DNA from 2 places in the Pseudomonas sp. 24 E 13 genome. Region 1 is predicted to be linked to the other one. Evidence: riboswitches for the same ligand, from Rfam matches in the RefSeq annotation. Region 1 holds a riboswitch; the other holds the start of a gene.

Region 1 (8,368 bases):
TCAGGGATAGGTGATTTCGACGTACTGAGCAGGTCGGACAGAAAGTCGTAAGGGAAATCGCCGAGCGGAGAGTGGTTGGGCGAGGGTTTTGCACTGAGGAACGCCTTGAAGTCGTCATCTTCTTCCAGGATTTTAAGCACGCGAACAGCGGCTTTGCATTCACGGCCCAGTGCCGAGTCTGCTGGAGGGCAGTAGTAAGACTTCAGCGCGTTCTCAAGGGTCGGGCCCTGGATCAGGCTCGCCAGATGGTCCAGCAGGTGATCGAGGTCCGACAGGCGCGCAGGTGGGCTCTTGGACATGAGTCGGGAAAGTGTGGGCTTCATTAAAACCTCGCGAGTGAGCAATTAAGATCGCGATGTCATGCTAGAGAGATGTGCATTCTCGCAAGTGCTACATAGATAGGTATTGCTGAAGGACTCAGCAGGACGCGGCCCCCGGGATGCTTTTCCGACAAAAACACTCGGACTTTGTACCTGCGTAATAATTTGGCGTAAACTGCCGGCAAGCCTGTGAGGAGTTTCCATGACTGCCATAACCATTACCGACGCCGCCCACGATTACCTGGCTGACCTGCTGTCCAAGCAGAACACCCCGGGTATCGGTATCCGCGTCTTTATTACCCAGCCTGGTACCCAGTACGCCGAGACGTGCATTGCCTACTGCAAGCCTGGGGAAGAGAAGCCTGAAGACACCGCATTGGGGCTCAAGAGCTTCACCGCGTACATCGATGCCTTCAGTGAAGCCTTCCTTGACGATGCCGTGGTCGACTACGCCACTGATCGTATGGGTGGCCAATTGACCATCAAGGCGCCCAATGCCAAGGTGCCGAACGTCAACGCTGACAGCCCGGTCAATGAGCGTATCAACTACTACCTGCAAACCGAGATCAACCCGGGGCTGGCCAGCCACGGCGGCCAGGTGAGCCTGATCGATGTGGTGGATGACGGTATCGCCGTATTGAAGTTCGGCGGCGGTTGCCAAGGCTGCGGCCAGGCGGACGTGACCCTGCGTGAAGGCATCGAGCGCACCCTGCTCGAGCGCATTCCCGAGCTCAAGGGTGTACGTGACGTGACCGACCATACGCAGAAAGAAAACGCCTACTACTGAGTAAGGTGTTCACTGCGACGAAAAAACGGCGCCCCGTGAGCGCCGTTTTTTTATGCTTAAAAAAGGATTAAGTGTGGGAGGGGGCTTGCCCAATATTGTAGGAGCGAGCTTGCTCGCGAAAAACTCACAGGCGCCGCGTTGATTCAGAAAGCCCGCGTTATCGTTGACGTTTTTCGCGAGCAAGCTCGCTCCTACAGCTTTATTGGATTTATTGATTTAAATCAGCGGATTGATTGGGTTTTGTGAAGTAGAAACTCAAGGTCGGTACAGGTGCGCATGCCCCGCCCGATACAGTGACGACTCGCTGAACGTGTCACTGGCCAGCACTCGACCCACCACAATCAACGCGGTACGCCGAAACCCCTTGGCCGCGACTTTTTCGGCGATATCCGCCAACGTTCCCACCACCCAATCCTGATCCGGCCAGGTCGCGCGGTGCACCACGGCGATCGGGCAATCGGCGCCATAGTGCGGCAGCAGCTCCGCGACGATCTTCTCCAGGTGGTTGACCCCCAGGTGAATCGCCATGGTCGTGCCGTGGCGGGCCAGGCTGTCGAAGTCCTCGCCGGCGGGCATGCTGGTTTTATCGGCATAGCGGGTCAGGATCACGCTCTGGGCGATGTCCGGCAGGGTCAGCTCGGTTTCCAGCAGCGCCGCGCAGGCCGCCACTGCGGTGACGCCGGGAATGATCTGGAAGGGGATGCCCAGCTCACGCAAATGGCGAATCTGCTCGCCAATCGCCCCATACAGGCTCGGGTCGCCGGAGTGCACGCGTGCCACATCCTGGCCTTGCGCATGGGCAGCCTTGATCAAGTCGATGATCTGTTCCAGGTGCAGCTCGGCGCTGTTGACCACCTGGTGTGCCTGATGACCTTCGAGCACCGCCGCAGGTACCAGTGAGCCGGCGTAGATGATCACCGGGCAGCTGCGGATCAGCCGCTGGCCCTTGACGGTAATCAGTTCCGGGTCGCCGGGGCCTGCGCCGATGAAGTAGACGGTCATGGGGAATTCCTGTTGTAAAACGGGCGAGCATGAAGATTGCTCATGATCGAGAGCGGCAATTATCGGGATTTTAACCGGCGCAGGCTAATGCAAAGGTAGCCTGGGCGGTTTTCCTGCGGGTAATCAGCAGGCGAGCCGGGCCGTGGGCGAGTCGCTCGGCCAGGGCCAGTGCGGCGCTTTCGGCGATGCCGTAACAGCCGGTATGGCTGAACGCGACGGCTGATTTGTGGCTCAGCCGATGTTCATAGCCCGCCAGCTCTTCGGCGCTGAAACACTGCAACGGCAGGTTCAGCAACCGGGCCAGGGCCAACAACCCTGGCTCAGCCTGTTTGCGATCAATGCTCGCCAGCGCGGTAATGCGTTGGCGTTCAATGCCACTCTCGGCGAGGGCGCTATCAAGGAGCTCCAGCAGGGTGCGCACGTCACAGCCGCGCTGGCAACCCAGGCCGACGACGAGGGTCATGCCGCGTAGTGTTCATCGCGGTTACGGCGAAACAGCCAGGCACTGTTCAAGCCAAGGGCCAGCCAGAACGCCACATTGGTCAACTGCGATGCGATCTTGAACTGGGCCTCTAGGGCCTCCGGGGCCAGCATGGCGTGGACTTCCGGCTGCGGAGCGCCGATTAGGTGGGGTACGGCAAGGATCGCCACACCCAGCACCTTGAGCACCCCGCCGCGACCGAACACCAGCAAGGCAATACCGGCAGCGGTAGACGCAGCGGTGCCGATCCACCAGATCTGTCGTTGCGCCAGATCAGCGGCGGCGGTGCCCGGCAGCTCGGGCGGCAGGCCCAGGGTCGGCGCGAGTACGAAGGTGGCATAACCGGCCAGGCCCCACAGCAGCCCTTGAGCTGTGCGGGTGGGTGCGCGCAGGGTGTACAGGCCGGCCAGCATCAGCGCAAACCCGACCGCTACTACCAGGTTGCCACCGGTGGTCGACAGCACGCGCTGCCAGCCATCTTCCGGTTCCCAGGCTTCGGCGTCGTGGGTGTGGGCAGCAGCCCCTGCGGCATGTTCATGGGGCACTTCGGCCACGGCTGGAGCCTTTTCAAAGGTCTCCGCCTGCAAAATCAACGGCGCGACCCACAGGCTTTGCAGCAGGGTCAGCAGCAGGGCGGCCAACAAGCCGGTGAAGCCTGCGGTTTGGGCAATACGCTTGATCATGTCGACAGGTCTCAGTGGCACGGGAACGCGGCGCTGTGGCGGGTATCGTGGGCCGCGTTGTGCACGGCCTCGATATGGGAGAAGCCGGCGAAATACACCAGGCACGCGCCGAGGATCGACGCACCGATAGCGGCGGTCAGGCGTTGGCTCAAGGTGGCAGTGCTGCTGGCTGCGGGCGAAGTGCTGCTGATGATCGACATGGCGCGTCCCTTTCAGGTGTCAGGGTGGAACGAGCGCATGCAAACCCCACGCGCCAGGCACGCAGGGTTTCGAACAGCGCCCGCCCACCGCGGGTTTGTTATCTGATTTTTCGGGCCGGTCTCCGGGCTTGCGAGGGGCGCTCTTGAACAAAGAGTGGGCCTTATCAAGCATCTCCTTCCCATGCATACGCACAGTGGATTTGACGCTTCGCTCGCTTACCGTTGCGGGGGCAGCACCGGACTTGCCATGGGTCTATGGCGCACCGGTTTCCCGTTTCACCCTGTGAAGGGCACCCGAAACAAGATGAGTAGGAGAGCATGGGCCGGGGACGGTAGTCAAATGCCGCGAGCCCCTGTAGCCTTGCACCCTCGAGGTTCTTCGGCTGCGGTCGAAGCTAAGAAGGGAACGCGGTTCAAGCCGCGGCTGCCCCCGCAACTGTGAAGGGTTCAGTTGACTGCCACGCCACTGCCGAGACGGCGGGAAGGCGCAGTCAGCATGGGTCGCAAGACCTGCACGCCCCAAGCCAGGAGACCTGCCTCGTCACTGATTTTTCAATTCAACCGGGCGGGGTGATCCGGTGACGAAATCCGCTGCTGCGCGTCGCCGCAGGGCCTGTCGTCCCGTATGCCCGCCCCAAAGGGCATCCGATGAAAACACTGGCCAAACTCCCCGTCACCATCGTTACCGGCTTTCTCGGCTCGGGCAAAACCACCTTGCTGCGCCATATGCTCGACAACGCCCAGGGCCGTCGCATTGCCGTGATCGTCAACGAGTTCGGCGAGCTGGGCATTGACGGTGAAATCCTCAAGCAGTGCTCCATCGGATGCACCGAAGAAGAAGCCAACGGCCGCGTCTACGAGCTGGCCAACGGCTGCCTGTGCTGCACCGTGCAGGAAGAGTTCTTCCCGGTGATGCGTGAGCTGGTCGCCCGTCGCGCCGACCTTGACCACATTCTCATCGAAACCTCGGGCCTGGCCCTGCCAAAACCGCTGGTACAGGCTTTCCAGTGGCCGGAAATCCGCAGCGCCTGCACCGTCGACGCGGTGATCACCGTGGTCGACAGCCCGGCCGTGGCCGCCGGCACCTTCGCCGCGTTCCCCGACCAGGTCGATGCCCAGCGCAAGCTCGACCCGAACCTGGACCACGAGTCGCCGTTGCACGAGCTGTTCGCCGACCAATTGGCCAGTGCCGACCTGGTGATCCTCAACAAAGCCGACCTGATAAGCGCCGAAGACCTGGCCCGCGTGCGCCTGGAAGTGGCTGAAGAGCTGCCTCCGGCGGTGAAGATCATCGAAGCCAGCAGCGGTCGCGTGCCGTTGGACGTGCTGATTGGCCTGGGCGCCGGCTCCGAGGAGCACATCGACGCGCGCCACAGCCATCATGATCAGCACCACGACGGTGAGGACGACCACGATCACGATGCCTTCGACTCCATTTCCATCGACCTGCCTCAAGCCGATGAAGCCCTGTTGCTCAACGCCTTGACCCAATTGGTGGTGCAGCACGGCATCCTGCGCGTCAAAGGTTTCGCTGCGATCCCGAACAAGCCGATGCGCCTGCTGATCCAGGGCGTGGGCACGCGCTTCGACAAGCACTTCGACCGTGCCTGGGGCCTGGAAGAAGCACGCACCACGCGCCTGGTGCTGATTGGCCAGGAACTGGATGCCGTGGGCCTTGAAGCGCAACTGCGCGCCGCCCTCAGCGTTTAACCATGCACCTGCTCAGGACCCAACCCGGTGGCTTCGTCGCGGACGACAATATCGCCGACCTTGGCCAAACCCCCGCCGAGCTGGTGATCCTGTGCAGCGGCGATTCCAGCCTGGCGCTGCTCGCCGAAGCGGCGCAGCAACTGCCCGAGGATTACCCCAGCCTGCGCCTGGCCAACCCGATGCAGGTGCAGAACCACGCCTCGGTCGACTTGTACGTCGATGAGGTGTTGCGCCACGCCAAGGTCATCCTGATTTCCCTGCACGGCGGCATCGGTTATTGGCGCTACGGCATCGAGCGCCTGGTGGAACTGGCCGGACGCGGCGTCACGCTGATCCTGGTGCCGGGGGACGATCGTCCGGACCCGGAACTCAGCGGCCTGAGCACCGTCGCGGCCGAACAGCGCGAGCGTCTGTGGCACTTTCTGCGCCAGGGTGGCCTGGGCAATGCGCTGGACTTTTATCGCTGCCTGGCCAGTGCCCATCTGGGCCGCGACTATGCCTGGGCCGAACCGCAAACCTTGCCGCGTACGGCGATCTATCACCCGCACACCGCCAATGCCCGCCTCAATGACTGGCAGGCGCAGTGGCACGCCGACTTTCCCGTGGCTGCGGTGCTGTTCTACCGCTCGCACTTGCAGGCGGCCAATACCGGGTTTATCGATGTGTTCTGCCAGCGCTTGCAGGCCGCGGGCCTGAACCCGTTGCCCATCGCAGTGGCCAGTTTGAAAGAGCCCGGTTGCCTCACGGTGGTCGAGGACCTGTTGGACGACGTGCAAGCCGCAGTGATACTCAACACCACAGGCTTTGCCCAATCCAGCCCGGAAGCACCGCACCTGCGCCCGTTTCGGCGCAATATCCCGGTGATCCAGGCGATCTGCGCCCAGGATAACCAACCCGGCTGGGAGGCCAGCGCACAGGGGCTCGGCCCCCGCGACCTGGCGATGCACATTGCCTTGCCGGAGCTGGACGGGCGCATCATCAGCCGGCCGATCAGCTTCAAGGACCTGGCCTGGCGCAGTGAGCGCAGCCAGTCGGACGTGGTGTGCTACCGCGCCGCGCCCGAGCGCATGGATTTTGTCGCCGAACTGGCGCGCCGCTGGGTCGAGCTGGCGCGGCTGCCGAATGCGCACAAGCGTGTGGCGCTGATCCTGGCCAATTATCCAACCCGCGACGGCCGTATCGGCAATGGCGTGGGCCTGGATACGCCGGCGGCAGCGCTGAACATCCTGCGCGCGTTGCAAGCCGAAGGGTACCCGGTGCCGTCCACCTTGCCGGACAGCGGCACCGCTTTGATCCACGCCTTGCTGGGCGGCGTCACCAACGACCTGGACAGCCTGGACCTGCGCCCGTGCCATCAAAGCCTGGGCCTGGACGACTATGACGCAATGTTCCAGCGCCTGCCCGAGGCCAATCGTCAAGCGGTGCTCAAGCGCTGGGGCGCGCCGCATCAGGACCCGATGTGCCGCGACGGCCGTCTGATGATCGCCGGCCTGCGCCTGGACCAGACCTTCGTCGGCATTCAACCGGCGCGCGGTTATCAGGTTGATCAGAGCGCGGTGTATCACGACCCTGACCTGGTCCCGCCCCACGGCTACCTGGCGTTCTACTTCTGGCTGCGCCAGACCTACGGCGCCCATGCGCTGATTCATGTGGGCAAGCACGGTAACCTCGAATGGCTGCCGGGCAAGGGCGTGGGCCTGTCGGAAAACTGCTGGCCGGACGTGCTGCTCGGCCCGCTGCCGAATATCTACCCGTTTATCGTCAATGACCCGGGAGAGGGCGCCCAGGCCAAGCGGCGCACCCAGGCGGTGATCATCGACCACCTGATGCCGCCCCTGACCCGCGCCGAAACCTACGGCCCGCTACGCGACCTGGAATTGCTGGCCGACGAATATTACGAAGCGCAGTTGCTCGACCCGCGACGCGCGTTGGAATTGCAGAAAGACATCCTCAAGCTGGTGCGCGAAACCCGTATCGACCAGGAACTTGAGCTGGACGGCGAGGCCGATGCCGACATCTGGTTGCCGCGCCTGGACACCTACCTGTGTGACCTGAAGGAATCACAGATCCGCGACGGCCTGCATATCTTTGGCGAATCGCCGGCGGGGCGCTTGCGTATCGATACCTTGCTGGCCTTGCTGCGCATTCCCCGTGGCGATGGCCGTGGCGCGCAATCGAGCTTGTTGCGCGTATTGGCCAAGGCGTTCGAGCTGGGTTTCGATCCGCTGGACTGCGCACTCGCAGAACCGTGGACCGGGCGTCAGCCCGAGGTGTTGCGCAAGCTCGACGCACAGCTGTGGCGCACCGCCGGTGACACCCGCGAGCGCCTGGAGCTCTACGCGACGCGCCTGATCGAGCAGGCGCTGGAGGGGCCGCTGGAGCAGTTGGAGGAAGCCGGCTGGGAAGAGGTGAAGGCGGTGGTCGAGAGCCTGCGCATTGTTGTGGCGCCGCGCCTGGATGCCTGCGGCCCGGCAGAAATGCGCGGCCTGCTGGATGCCCTGGGCGGTCGCTTTGTGCCGGCCGGTGCCAGTGGCGCGCCGAGTCGCGGCCGCCTGGATGTATTGCCCACGGGGCGTAATTTCTTCACCGTGGATGTGCGCAACTTGCCGACCACCACGGCCTGGCGCATCGGTTTCCAGTCGGCCAGTCTGTTGCTTGAACGGCACCTGCAGGACCACGGCGACCATCTGCGCCAGCTGGGCCTGTCGGTGTGGGGCACTGCCACCATGCGCACCGGTGGCGACGATATCGCCCAGGCCATGGCGCTGATGGGCGTGCGCCCGGTATGGGCCACCGGCAGCCAGCGCGTGGACGACTTCGAGATTCTGCCGATCAGCCTCTTGGATCGTCCGCGTGTCGACGTGACGCTGCGCGTCTCCGGTTTCTTTCGCGATGCGTTCGCCAATCTGATCCGCCTGTTCGATGCGGCGGTGCAAGCGGTGGCGGCCCTCGACGAGCCGGATGACATGAACCCGCTGGCCGCCAAGGTGCGCAGCGAGCGTCAGGCGTTGCTTGAGTCGGGCCTTGACGAAGCGGCCGCAGCGAAACAGGCCGGCTGGCGCATTTTCGGCGCCAAGCCAGGCGCCTATGGCGCGGGCGTGCAGGGCGCAATTGACGGTCGCCTGTGGCAAAGCCGCGAGGACCTGGCCGAGGTCTACCTTAACTGGGGTGGCTACGCCTATGGC
Region 2 (8,368 bases), on a different contig from region 1:
TGAGAACCAACGCTCGAAGTGATGCCGATATGAGCAGTTGGAACGAAAGGTGTAGATGTTCTCGCCATTCACCTCCCGCCCCCGCGTGATCGGCGCATGATGCAGCGGCGCAATCACCACCATCTCCTCTTCAAACACCGCCACGCCCTCCAGCGTGGAGTGCAGCACCGGGCCATCGACAAAGGCCGCCGTCAAACGCCCGGACAGCACGCCTTCGATCATCGTGCCCGACGGTCCCGTGCTCAGGTCCAGCTCAACCTTGGTGTACTGCTGGTTATACGCCGCCAGCAACGCGGGAATACGCACCGCCGCGGTACTTTCCAGCGAGCCGAGGGCAAAGGCGCCCTGGGGTTCCTCCCCCGCCACCGTGGCGCGGGCCTCCTGTACCAGATCGAGAATACGCCGCGTATAGCCGAGGAAATTCCACCCGGCCGGTGACAGGCGCAGGCGGCTTTTCTCGCGGATAAACAGCTCCACGCCCAGGTCCTGCTCCAGTTGTTTGATCCGCGTGGTCAGGTTCGACGGCACCCGATGGATCAACTGCGCGGCGGCGCTGATGCTGCCTTGTTCGGCAACGGCCTTGAAGATTTCCAACTGCACCAGATCCAATTCATTCTCCAATCGTGAATGTATTGCTTAATATTATTCAGTTTTCGGAAAACGTCCAGCAGCGTACGCTGGCTTCCATTCCCATCACCCCTGCAGGACGGTGCCATGAACGCTATTTCCCATCAGACCCACGCGTTGTCGATCAACCCGGCCAATGGCGAGACCGTTGGCAGCTACGCGTATGAAAGCCCGTCGCAGCTGGATGCCGCGCTCACCCGTTCCACCGCTGCCTTCCGCACCTGGCGCCGCCAAACCGTGGGCCGCCGCGCGCAATTGCTATTGGCTCTGGCCGGCGCCCTGCGTGACCAGGCCGAAGCCATGGCGCAGATGATCACCCTGGAAATGGGCAAACCCATTGCCCAGGCCCGTGCCGAAATCGAGAAATGCGCCCAGCTCAGCGAGTGGTACGCGCAGCACGGCCCCGCCATGCTCGCGCCGGAGCCGACCCTGGTGGACAACGGCAGCGCGCGGATTGAATACCGCCCGCTGGGGCCGATCCTTGCCGTGATGCCCTGGAACTTCCCGGTATGGCAAGTACTGCGTGGCGCCGTGCCGACCCTGCTCGCCGGCAACACTTACGTGCTTAAACATGCGCCGAACGTGATGGGCAGCGCTTACCTGATGCAGCAGGCGTTCCAGAAGGCCGGCTTCGCTGAAGGCCTGTTCGAGGTCATCAACGTCACCACCGAAGGTGTGTCCAGCGCCATCGCCGACCCACGTATCGCCGCCGTCACCCTCACCGGCAGCGTGCGCGCCGGTATCGCCATCGGCTCCCAGGCCGGTGCGGCACTGAAAAAATGCGTGCTGGAACTGGGCGGCTCCGACCCGTTCATCGTGCTCAACGACGCCGACCTCGACGCCGCCGTACAGGCCGCGCTGATCGGTCGCTTCCAGAACAGCGGCCAAGTCTGCGCCGCCGCCAAGCGCTTGATCATCGAGGCCGGTGTGGTTGAAGCCTTTACCGCCAGGTTCCTTGAAGCCAGCCGCAACCTGGTGATGGGCGACCCGACCTCGCCTGCCACCTACATCGGCCCCATGGCGCGCTTCGATCTGCGCGATGAGCTGCACGGCCAGGTCCAGGCCACCCTCGACGAAGGCGCCACCCTGCTGCTGGGCGGCAACAAGGTGGCGGGCGCAGGCAACTACTACGAACCCACCGTATTGGCCGACGTCACCGACCAGATGACCTCGTTCAAACAGGAACTGTTCGGCCCCGTCGCGTCCATCATCACCGCCCGCGACTCCGACCATGCGGTGGCCCTGGCCAACGACAGCGAATTCGGCCTGACCGCGAGTATCTTCACCACCGACCCGGCGAAGGCGCGGGACATCGTCGACCAGTTGGAAACCGGTGGGATCTTCGTCAACGCTTACAGCGTTTCCGACCCGCGAGTAGCATTTGGTGGTGTGAAGAAAAGCGGATTCGGCCGTGAGCTGTCGCACTTCGGCGTACGCGAGTTCTGCAACGCGCAGACGGTGTGGCTCGACCGTCAATAAACAGCCCTGGCTTCAACACACATCAAAGGTGGGAGGGGGCTTGCCCCCGATGGCGGTGGATCAGCCAGACATCTGTCACTGACACACCGTTATCGGGGGCAAGCCCCCTCCCACATTTGGATCCAGACAACCTTGGGGGCCGTACCTATTCTAAGCAATCAGCGAATATGTCGCCGCACGCACTGCACCAACCCGTCCAGCGCCTGCGACTTCACCGGCGCCAATACGCACACGGTGTGTTCACGCTCGCCCTCGGTCACGGTGAGCGTGTAATGCACCTGCCCAGGATTGCCGGAGGGTTGAGTACTTTGCGGCAACTGGAAAAACTTCGACTGCTCGATCAGTTGCCGCAACTCCTGCTGATCCTGCTCGGGCAGTGCATCGAGCTCGACACTGCGAGGTTTGGCCAAGCCCGGAAAGAACGCCGGGCCGCCGTTTTCCTTGATCGAGATTCGCATGGCTGTTCCTCACCGCCCTGGCGGAGTGTCAGACGTTGATACCGACCGCTTTCCAACCTTCCTTCACGGCCTTCTGCTCATCCTTGTTCGCGCCATAAAGGCGCCCGGCGACATCGTAAGTGATACGTGCAAAACGCAGAAACCCCGAGTTCGGCCGCAACCGCGAATCACGCAGGGCGTCATACCAGATACGCCCGGCACGCTCCCAGGCGAACCCGCCAATACGCGTAGCAACCTGATAGAACGCATGGTTGGGAATGCCGGAATTAATGTGCACGCCACCATTGTCGTCATAGGTTTGCACAAAGTCATCCATATGCCCCGGCTGCGGGTCCTTGCCCAGCAATTTATCGTCAAACGCCGTGCCGGGGGCCTTCATCGAGCGCAGCGCGGTGCCTTTGATCTTTTTGGTAAACAGCCCCTTGCCGATCAGCCAATCGGCGTCCTCGGCCTTTTGCTTTAAAGCGTACTGCTTGATCAGCGATCCGAACACGTCCGACAGCGACTCGTTCAACGCACCCGACTGGTTGAAGTACATCAACTTGGCTTCATCCTCGGTCACCCCGTGCGCCAACTCGTGACCAATCACGTCCAGCGCCACGGTAAAGCGGTTGAACAACTGCTGGTCGCCATCACCAAAGACCATCTGGGTCGAGTTCCAGAAAGCATTGTTGTAGTCCTGGCCAAAGTGCACGGTGGCATCCAGCGCCATCCCGGCATCATCGATGGAATTGCGATTGAACACCTGGTCGAAAAAATCGAAGGTCGCGCCCAGGCCGTCGTAGGCCTCGTCCACCGCGGCATCACCGCTGGCGGGTTGCCCTTCGCCACGGATCAGCTTGCCGGGCAGGCTGTCGGTGTTGTCGGCGCTGTAGATCGAGCGCTGCTTCTCGGCGCCCGCCAGCAGCGCCATGCGGGCCGGGCCTTTGGCGGGCACGGCGACCATGCGCAACGAGCGGAACGTGCTGTCCTTGGCGCGCGTGCGCAGCGCAACCTCGCGCTGGGCTTTGTCACCGTGGCGCGCGATCTGGTCGAGCATGTACGGCGGGATCAGGCAGAAAATCGGATTTCGCGGGTGGCGAACACACATAAGCTGGCTCCTTTTTGGCGTGTGGTGAACGGCCGGTTAACGACTTCAGGATAGACGCGCGTCCGCCGCCTGGGACAAATTGTCATGAAATCATGTTGCAGTCGTGTTTATCCAAGGCCCATCAGGAAATCCCCCATGCCCGCACGTCACGTCAAAATCGACCTGTCTTACCGCCCAAGGCTTGCCGACCTTCGCCCTCTGATCGCGCCCGCCCCTTCCCTGCTGGAGGCCAGGGCCGCAACCCCGCGCGTCACCGCAGCCAAGGACCTGCAGAACCGGCGCGGTTACGCCGAGGATTTTCTCGGTAGCTTCGCAGTGCCCTGGCCCACGCTGGACACGGCCCTGGCAGGCGATGCCCAACCCGGACGCCTGGACTACACGCACTTTTCCATCAGCATGTCGCGCTCGCGACGCCTGGCGCTGTATGTCGGCGTCAACATCGACGGCGACAAGCACGTGGATATCGTGCGCAGCAACGACACCTGGGCCTACGATGGCCGCCTGCCCCTCGACGCCCAGGTGGGCGAAGACCTCTACGCCGGTAATGGCCTGGACCGTGGTCACCTGGTGCGGCGCCAGGACCCCAATTGGGGGGACGAGGCGAATACCGCCAACGTCGACACCTTCCACTTCACCAACTGCTCGCCGCAGATGAGCGGCTTCAACCAGAAGACCTGGCTGGAACTGGAGGACTACATCCTCGACAACACCCAGCGCTGGAAAGCTCGCGCCAGCGTTTTCAGCGGCCCGGTGTTCGCCGACGACGACCGCCTGTACCGTGGCGTGAAAATCCCCCAGGCGTTCTGGAAAGTGGTGGCCTACCTCAGCGACGACGGCAAACCCTCCGCCAGCGCCTACATGATCGACCAACGCAACGAACTGGGCCAACTGGACCTGGTGTTCGGTCCGCTCAAAACCTACCGGCGCAGCGTGTTGCAGATCGAACAACTGACCGGCATCCGCTTCGGCAACCTGGCCGACTACGACGGTTTCAGCAACGAGGAGCGCGCCACGGGGACGCGGATCGAAGCGCTGGTGCGGGGGCCGCAGGATATCCGACTCTGACCACGGCGCACCGGGGCCCCGCGTTATCGTTGACGACCTTCGCGAGCAAGCTCGCTCCTACAGGTCGTGATCGACTACCATAGCGCCGCCGGTTCCCGCACGGGACTAATAGGGAATTCGAAACGTCGTCCGCGACGTCAATCGAAACTGCCCCCGCAACTGTAGGTGCTGAGCCTGCTCCCCACTGCCACTGGACGTTGTCCGGGAAGGCCGGAGCCTGGCGACGACGCATCAGTCAGGAGACCTGCCGGCCAAGTGACTCACTAACCGGCGGGGTGTCCGGGAAGGCCATCCTTGTGCTGCCCGGCCGGCAGCGCGTGTGGGTGTATTTCCGAACCGTTCCTGCCTTGCTTCATCGACGGTTCAAACGGAGATTGCCCCATGCTGCCACGCGTTACGGCCCTGATCATCGGCCTGGGTGCCTGCACCCTGGCCCAAGCCGCACCGACCCACTACCCGCTGACCGTCGAGAACTGCGGCAGCTCGATCACCTTTGCGCAAGCCCCTGCACGCAGCGTGACCATCGGCCAGGCCGCCACGGAGATGCTGTATGCGCTGGGCGTGGGCGATAAAGTGGTCGGCACGTCGCTGTGGTTCAACGATGTACAGGCGCAGTACAAGGCGCAGAACGCCAGCATCGAGCGCCTGGCCAATAACGAGCCGAGCTTCGAGGCAGTCATCGCCAAGCGCCCGCAACTGGTGGCCGCCGAGCTGGAATGGGTGGTCGGCCCTCAAGGTGTGGTGGGCACCCGCGAACAGTTCCACGAACTGAATATCCCCACCTACCTGCTGCCCTCCGACTGCGAAGGCAAGGACAACCTGGTGGGCGCCGACGGCACGCGGCTGGAGCCGTTTCGCATCGAGACGATCTACAAGAGCCTCAGCCAACTGGCCGAGATCTTCGACGTGCAGGCGCGCGGCCAGCAACTGACCGATGACCTCAAGGCGCGCCTGGCCAAGTCGATCGCCACCGCGCAGGGCAAAGGCTTGAAACAGGCCAGCGCGCTGGTCTGGTTCTCCAGCGCCGAAATGGCCAGCGACCCGTACGTGGCCGGCCACAAAGGTGTTCCGCAATTCATGCTGCAAACCCTTGGCCTGCGCAACGTGGTGCAGTCCGACGAAGAATGGCCGGCCGTAGGCTGGGAAACCATTGCCAAGGCCAACCCCACCTTCCTGGTGATCGCGCGCATGGATCGCCGTCGCTACCCCGCCGACGACCATGAAAAGAAGCTGGCCTTCCTGCGCAGCGACCCGGTAACGCGCAACATGGACGCGGTAAAGCACAACCGCATCATCATCCTTGACGCCCTGGCGCTGCAGGCCAGCCTGCGCACTTTCGACGGCCTGGAACAACTGGCCGCCGCCATCGACAGCTACAACCTGCCGCAATGATACGCACCCTGCTCGCCCTTACGCTGCTGCTGATCGCCCTGCTTGCCGGCGTGGCCATCGGCGAAACCGCTATCTCGCCGCAGGTGGTACTCCAGGTGCTCGCCAACAAACTGTGGGCGGCCGGCTACGTGCTCGACCCCATCGATGAAGGCGTGGTGTGGAACTACCGCCTCACCCGTGCCCTGGTCGCCGGTGCCTGTGGCGCGGGCCTGGCAACCTGTGGGGTGATCCTGCAGTCGTTGCTGCGCAACCCGTTGGCCGACCCGTATCTGCTCGGCATCAGCGCCGGCGCCTCGACAGGTGCGGTGCTGATCGCGCTGATCGGGGTGGGCGGCGGGCTGATTTCGTTGTCGGCCGGCGCCTTTGTCGGCGCCATGGCCGCGTTTGCCCTGGTGATCCTGCTGGCGCGGGCCAGCGGCTCGTCCAGCGGCACCGGCCAGATCATCCTGGCCGGCATTGCCGGTTCGCAGTTGTTCAATGCGCTCACCGCGTTCCTGATTACCAAATCCGCCAGTTCCGAACAGGCCCGCGGCATCATGTTCTGGCTGTTGGGCAACCTCAGCGGCGTGCGCTGGCCATCGGTGTGGCTGGCGGTGCCGGTGGCGGTAGCGGGGCTGGCGGTATGCCTGTGGCACCGCCGTGCGTTGGATGCGTTTACCTTCGGCACCGACTCGGCGGCCTCGCTGGGCATCCCGGTGCGCCGCGTGCAGGTTGTGCTGGTGGGCTGCGCGGCGGTGGTCACGGCGGTGATGGTGTCGATTGTCGGCTCCATCGGGTTTGTCGGGCTGGTGATCCCCCATGCCGTGCGCTTGATGCTCGGCACCGGTCACTCGCGCCTGCTGCCGGCCAGCGCCCTGGGCGGCGCCTTGTTCCTGATCGCGGCGGACGTGCTGTCGCGTACCCTGATCAAGGGCCAGGTGATTCCGGTGGGCGTGGTCACGGCACTGGTCGGTGCGCCGGTGTTCGCGCTGATCCTGATCGGTCGGAGAAATGCACGATGACGGTACTGAGCTGCACCGGCCTGGGCTTCAAGGTGCGTGACGCCGAGTTGCTGTGCGATATTCATCTGCAGGTGCAGTCGGGGGAAACCCTCGGCATCGTCGGGCCGAACGGCTCGGGCAAATCCACCCTGCTCAAATTGCTCGCCGGCTTGCGCACCCCGGCCAGCGGTGAAGTACAGCTGGACGGCAAGCGCCTGGGTGAGTTGTCGCGCCGCGCCATCGCGCAGCAATTGGCGGTGGTGGAACAACAGGCCGACACCGACGACGCCATCCGCGTGTTCGACGCCGTGGCGCTGGGCCGCACGCCGTGGCTGTCGGCGTTGAGCCCATGGTCCGATGACGACGACCGCATCGTGCGCCAGGCCCTGCACGACGTGGACGCCACCCACCTGAGCCACCGCGCCTGGCGCAGCCTCTCGGGTGGCGAACGCCAGCGCGTGCACATCGCCCGAGCACTGGCACAACGGCCCCGGATTTTGTTGCTGGATGAACCGACCAATCACCTGGATATCCAGCATCAACTGACCATCCTCAAAGGTGTACAGGGTTTACCGGTCACTACCCTGATCGCCCTGCATGACCTGAACCAGGCGCTGACCTGTGATCGCCTGGCGGTGCTGGACCGTGGGCGCCTGGTGGCGCTGGGCACGCCACTGCAGGTGCTGACGCCGGAGCGGTTACATGAGACATTCGGGGTACAGGGGCATTACCTCACGGACCCCTTCGACGGCGCAAAAATCCTGCGCCTGCGCTGCAGCTGAACCCTGTGACGGCGGCACAGCTGGCGGTGATTCACATGTGGGAGGGGGCTTGCTCCCGATGAGGGCGAGTCAGCAAAAGCGTCAATAACTGACCCACCGCTATCGGGGGCAAGCCCCCTCCCACATTGGAACACCAGAGGCCATTGCATCGGTGTCGCCTGCACTACCGGATTGGCGGCCTCATTCCACCTTGATATGGGTGATTCCCACCACCTGCGCCTGCTCGAGGATTTCCTCCGGCGTCGCATCCGCAGCAGGCAGGATCAAGCCGTTTTCCGCATCACCAAAATGCAACTGCAGCAAATGCACCGCCGCTTCATGCACAGGCAACTCGGACTGTTTGAGCTCAAATGTATGAGTGCGCGGTTCGTCATTGAACCGGTAGTTCAAGGTGTAAGCAGGCATTGGGGAATCCTCAAAATGAGAAACAACTGATTAACCTGACTCAGCGATCAGTTTTTTAGTTCCCACACGATGCAGCTGCTGCGTTATCCA

What was found. Region 1 has a riboswitch for cobalamin ahead of cobW (cobalamin biosynthesis protein CobW). Riboswitches for the same ligand answer to the same signal wherever they lie in the genome.
Region 2: another riboswitch for cobalamin. It lies ahead of BFP90_RS20860 (ABC transporter substrate-binding protein); the one in region 1 lies ahead of cobW (cobalamin biosynthesis protein CobW).

The regions. Positions count from the first base shown of each region.
Region 1 is NZ_CVTO01000159.1:76,397-84,764, reverse strand. It holds gene BFP90_RS26080 (SET domain-containing protein-lysine N-methyltransferase) at 1-323, opposite strand, end outside; gene nfuA (Fe-S biogenesis protein NfuA) at 523-1,107, shown strand; gene cobM (precorrin-4 C(11)-methyltransferase) at 1,363-2,109, opposite strand; gene BFP90_RS26065 (cobalamin biosynthesis protein) at 2,180-2,572, opposite strand; gene BFP90_RS26060 (CbtA family protein) at 2,569-3,273, opposite strand; gene BFP90_RS26055 (CbtB domain-containing protein) at 3,285-3,473, opposite strand; cobalamin riboswitch at 3,569-3,786, opposite strand; cobalamin riboswitch at 3,829-4,029, shown strand; gene cobW (cobalamin biosynthesis protein CobW) at 4,122-5,183, shown strand; gene cobN (cobaltochelatase subunit CobN) at 5,186-8,368, shown strand, end outside.
Region 2 is NZ_CVTO01000147.1:7,838-16,205, forward strand. It holds gene BFP90_RS20835 (putrescine utilization regulator PtrR) at 1-609, opposite strand, end outside; gene BFP90_RS20840 (aldehyde dehydrogenase family protein) at 715-2,106, shown strand; gene BFP90_RS20845 (protealysin inhibitor emfourin) at 2,265-2,564, opposite strand; gene BFP90_RS20850 (M4 family metallopeptidase) at 2,593-3,654, opposite strand; gene BFP90_RS20855 (DNA/RNA non-specific endonuclease) at 3,790-4,719, shown strand; cobalamin riboswitch at 4,792-4,986, shown strand; gene BFP90_RS20860 (ABC transporter substrate-binding protein) at 5,101-6,111, shown strand; gene BFP90_RS20865 (FecCD family ABC transporter permease) at 6,108-7,112, shown strand; gene BFP90_RS20870 (ABC transporter ATP-binding protein) at 7,109-7,873, shown strand; gene BFP90_RS20875 (hypothetical protein) at 8,054-8,278, opposite strand; gene BFP90_RS20880 (alpha/beta hydrolase) at 8,309-8,368, opposite strand, start outside.